Regions from separate parts of the Pseudomonas sp. LBUM1655 genome, predicted to be linked through region 2. Evidence: riboswitches for the same ligand, from Rfam matches in the RefSeq annotation. Region 2 holds a riboswitch; the other holds the start of a gene.
What was found. A riboswitch is a leader RNA that binds a small molecule or an ion and turns the genes downstream of it on or off. The one in region 2 is predicted to bind cobalamin.

Region 1: linked by a shared signal. The riboswitch ahead of cobO (cob(I)yrinic acid a,c-diamide adenosyltransferase) and the one ahead of ACA074_RS15255 (CbtB domain-containing protein) in region 2 are both predicted to bind cobalamin.

Annotation. Positions count from the first base shown of each region.
Region 1 is NZ_CP166801.1:1,859,790-1,862,171, forward strand. It holds gene ACA074_RS08360 (PQQ-dependent sugar dehydrogenase) at 1-385, opposite strand, end outside; gene ACA074_RS08365 (hypothetical protein) at 454-1,038, opposite strand; cobalamin riboswitch at 1,192-1,417, shown strand; gene cobO (cob(I)yrinic acid a,c-diamide adenosyltransferase) at 1,499-2,110, shown strand; gene ACA074_RS08375 (cobyrinic acid a,c-diamide synthase CobB) at 2,107-2,382, shown strand, end outside.
Region 2 is NZ_CP166801.1:3,426,742-3,429,123, forward strand. It holds cobalamin riboswitch at 57-272, opposite strand; cobalamin riboswitch at 1,101-1,323, shown strand; gene ACA074_RS15255 (CbtB domain-containing protein) at 1,445-1,642, shown strand; gene ACA074_RS15260 (CbtA family protein) at 1,654-2,355, shown strand; gene ACA074_RS15265 (cobalamin biosynthesis protein) at 2,352-2,382, shown strand, end outside.

The DNA of each region.
Region 1 (2,382 bases), 1.6 Mb from region 2:
GATTCGGGCTTGGTACGCCGGCTCCGGCCTTGCCCATGACTTGCTTCATCACCCAGCCTCGAACGCCTTTGCTGTCGTCAGGTTTCGGCGGGGCGTTGGTTTCTGCCACCAACACGTCGCCATTGGGCAGCACGTAGAGCCAGCGCGGATGATCGAGGCCTTCGGCAAACGCAGCCACTTGTGTGCCTGCCGCGGCAGTCGGTTTTGCGCCCTCGGGCCAGCCGATCGCCGGGGCGATATTCACCGTCGGGATCAGGGTTTTATTCGGTTCAGGCAGTTTCGGTGACGGGCCGGTGCCGTCGGTGACTTGCAGGCTGGAGGATTCACCACAGGCGGCGAGCCCTCCGGCGAGAGCGATGACGAGAGCGAGCTGGGACTTGCGCATTACTGATCTTCCCTATGAATGCATTGACCTAATCATAGAGAAGCGCGCAAGCCCGATGGTTCAACTGCTCAACCGCGGGCCTCTTTGAACAGCACGGCGATGCCCGGGTGATAGTTGCCGGTTTCACTGCGCAACTTGCGGTAGGCATAGGGGAAATACCAGGCGACGGCGCAGGTGTGTTCCTTCTGTAGGTCGTCGACCATGTCCTGCAGTTCTTCGGGGCTGGCGCTGTGCTGGGCTTTTTGCGGCGCGACAAACAGGCAGCCGAGCTTGAGGTCGCTGGCGAAGCTGATGCGTTTGGCGTCGCTGGTGATTTCCAGCAGGGCTTGGGTCAGGTTGAGGTTGTTGACCCGAGGCCAGCGTTGCGTGGCCTGAATGTAAGCGCGGTCTTCGCTGCCAGCGAGGAACAGATCGGCGCGGGCATTGCGTTCGCCTTCTTCGTTCTGCTTGCGCGTGGCCGTCTGTTCAAGCGTAACCAGTTCGGCCATCCAGGCTGCCGCCGAGAGCAGCCCTAGATTGGCTTTTTCGTCATGCCAGTAGGGCGTGTCGCTGTCGCCGCGCACGGCGTTGTAACGGTCGATACAGTCAAACCAGCGTTCCAGCACCGGACGCAGAAATTCCAGGCGCGGGTTGCTGATGATCATGCCTTGCATGTGGCTCACCTTATTCTTGTGTGATGTGAGATTGTGGCTCTTTGATATCACTCTTGAGACTGTGGCACAAGATTGGCGTCAGATAATTGATCGGCGGCAGTTATTCGCCCGTTGGCCCCCTCTTTAATTGACGCTCCACCCCCAACCCTCTAACCTTCGCGGCTTGTTTCAGGTGCTCTGTGGCTTGCGTCGACAGAGTGAAACAGGGAAGCCGGTGAGGGTTGTCTTCAGAGCAAGTACGACCACGATCCCGGCGCTGCCCCCGCAACGGTAAATGAGTGAAAACTGCGTCTTGTGCCACTGCTCAACAGCGGGAAGGCGCGCAGTCCGGCGAACGCCGCTCATGAGCCCGGAGACCGGCCTGATCCATCCAGCGGCATCACGGTGGGCGATGCCAGGCTTTTTGCCGTCTATTCTTGTGCCTGCCCGCCGTTATCCAGCCTCAACGGAGAGCTCCCCCATGACTGATTCCCCCGAGCGTGACGAACGCCATCTGGCGCGTATGCAGCGCAAAAAAGCCGTGATCGATGAACGCATCGCCAACTCGCCTGACGAGTGCGGCCTGGTGCTGGTCCTGACCGGCAACGGCAAAGGCAAAAGCAGTTCGGCGTTCGGCATGCTCGCCCGCGCCATGGGCCACGGCATGCAGTGCGGCGTGGTGCAGTTCATCAAGGGACGCCACAGCACGGGCGAAGAGTTGTTCTTTCGCCGCTTCCCCGAGCAAGTGCGTTTCCACGTCATGGGCGAGGGCTTCACTTGGGAAACCCAGGATCGTCAGCGCGACATCGCCGCCGCCGAAGCCGCGTGGGAAGTGTCCCGTGAACTGCTGCGCGATCCGTCGATCGGTCTGGTGGTGCTGGATGAATTGAACATTGCCCTCAAGCACGGCTACCTCGATCTTGATCAGGTGCTCAGCGACTTGCAGGCGCGTCCGCCGATGCAGCATGTGATCGTCACCGGTCGCGGCGCCAAGCCGGAAATGATCGAGATGGGTGACACCGTCACCGAAATGGGCATGCTCAAACACGCTTTTCAGGCTGGCATCAAAGCGCAAAAAGGCGTCGAACTTTGAATCAACCACGTCACTGCCCGGCGGTACTGATCGCCGCGCCGGCCTCCGGTCAGGGCAAGACCACCGTCACCGCCGCGCTGGCCCGTTTGCATCGCAATCAGGGGCGCAAGGTGCGCGTGTTCAAGTGCGGGCCGGACTTTCTCGATCCGATGATTCTCGAGCGCGCCAGCGGTGCGCCGGTGTATCAATTGGACATGTGGATGGTTGGCGAGCAGGAGAGCCGTCGCCTGTTGTGGGAAGCCGCCGCTGAAGCTGATCTGATTCTGATTGAA
Region 2 (2,382 bases):
GGCAACGCGAGCACGCGCCGGAAGCATTCGCCACCGGATCACCCCGCCCGGTTGTAGTGAGAATCTGTGACGAGGCAGGTCTCCTGGCTGACGGTGTTCAGGCGTTGGGGCCTGGCGTTTGCTGCGCCTTCCCGCTGGCGCCCTTTTGCAGGGGCTGGCAGTGGCGTGGCAGCGAACATCACCGTTCACAGTTGCGGGGGCAGCCGCGGCTTTGACCGCGTTCCCTTCTTAGCTTCGGCACGCGCCGAAGAACCTCGAAAGCGCAAGGCTACGCATGGCTTGCTTATGGGTCAATGTTTGGTTTGGGGGCATATCCGTTGCTGCGGGTGTTGCTGATTAGGGTTCCGCCCTTACGGCGGGTCACTTTTTCCAGACGCCGAAAAAGTAACCAAAAAGGCTGCCCCCTGACGTACGGCACTTCGCCTAGGCTCAGTGTTCCCTCGCTACGGTGTCCATCCGGGGGCATCGCCTCCGGTTTGCTTCGCTGCACCTCCTCTCGATGGATGCGGCTTCGCCGCACGGCGCTGCGCGCCAACCCCCCGGATGAACACCTTCGCTCGGCCTGCCGATGGGCCTGGAGATCAAAAGCAACGTCAAAAGCCAAAGCCAAAGCCAAAGCAGATCAAAAGATCGCAGCCTTCGGCAGCTCCTACAGGGGAATAAATCGCGCCCTGCCCTTGGTCGGCTGTCAGGCCGCCATCGCTGGCAGCCCCCACAAGGATATGAATACCCCCCACACGCGGCGCATGCCGCCCCACTCAACACAATGAGCGTTAGCTCGAGTAACGCTTTTGATCTAAGCGCCCGTCGGCAGGCTGAGTGGAGGGATTGATCCGGGGGTGGGAGCGCAGCGACCGTTCGACGCAGTCGAACACATCGAGAGGAGGTGCAGCGCAGCAAACCGGAGGCGATGCGCCCGGATCAATCCCGGAGCGAAGGAACCCGAGCCACAGCGAGGGCCGAACGTCAGGGCACAGACCTTTGGTTACTTTGGGGCGTTTGCCAAAGTGACCCGCCGTAAGGGCGGAACCGTAATAAGCCATCACCGCAGCAACGGATATGCCCCCATTCAATTGACTCAAATCCCCCCAACATGCTCTCCTACGCAACTTGTTACGGGTGCCCTTCACAGGGTGAAACGGGAAACCGGTGAATCATGTGCTTTACTCTAAAGCCATGTCAGTCCGGTGCTGCCCCCGCAACGGTAAGCGAGAGAAGCGTCGAATCCACTGTGCCATGACGGCATGGGAAGGTGACGCTTGCAGGTCGGCCTGACGCCAACCCCTCGTGAGCCCGGAGACCGGCCCGCAACACACAGTGCGCACTTGCGTCGCTGAACATAACAAACCCGCGGTGGGCGGGCGCTGTTCGAACCCCTGCGTGCCCGATTCGCAGGGGTTTTCATGCGCTCTATTACCCCGCTGACATTCCAGAGGGAAGCGCCATGTCGATCATCAGCAGCACCGGCAGCAACACGGATAAAATCGCCAGCACCAGCACCCTGAGCCAACGCCTGACCGCCGCCATCTTCGCGTCGATCCTCGGCGCCAGCCTGGTTTACTTCGCCGGTTTCTCGCACATCGAAGCAGTGCACAACGCCGCCCACGATACCCGCCACAGCGCCGCGTTCCCGTGCCACTGAGACCTGCCGACATGATCAAGCGAATTGCGCAAACCGCAGGTTTCACCGGTCTTCTGGCCGCCCTGCTCCTTACGCTGCTGCAAAGTTTCTGGGTTTCGCCGCTGATTCTGCAGGCCGAGACCTACGAAAAATCCGAACCGGCGGCTGAGGTTCACGAACACGCTGCCGGTGCCACTGCCCATACTCACGATGCTGAAGCGTGGGAGCCGGAAGACGGCTGGCAGCGCGTGGTATCGACCACCGGCGGCAATCTGGTAGTGGCCGTGGGTTTTGCCCTGATGCTTGCCGGCCTGTACACCCTGCGTGCACCGACCAAAACTTCGCAAGGTCTGCTCTGGGGTCTGGCCGGTTACGCTACGTTCGTTCTGGCACCGACCCTGGGCTTGCCGCCTGAATTGCCAGGCACTGCTGCGGCGGATCTGGCTTCCCGGCAGCTCTGGTGGATCAGCACTGCCGCCTCCACCGCCGCAGGTCTGGCGTTGATCGCGTTCAGCCGTCACTGGCTGATGAAGATCCTCGGTGTGGCGATCCTTGCCGTGCCGCATGTGATTGGCGCCCCGCAACCGGAAGTGCATTCGATGCTGGCGCCAGAAGCCCTCGAAGCACAGTTCAAAATCGCTTCGCAGTTGACCAACGTAGCGTTCTGGCTGGCCCTGGGCCTGATCAGTGCCTGGTTGTTCCGCCGCAAAAGCGATGGCCACTACCACGCATGACGAATAACCGCGCAGCGCCGACTTTCG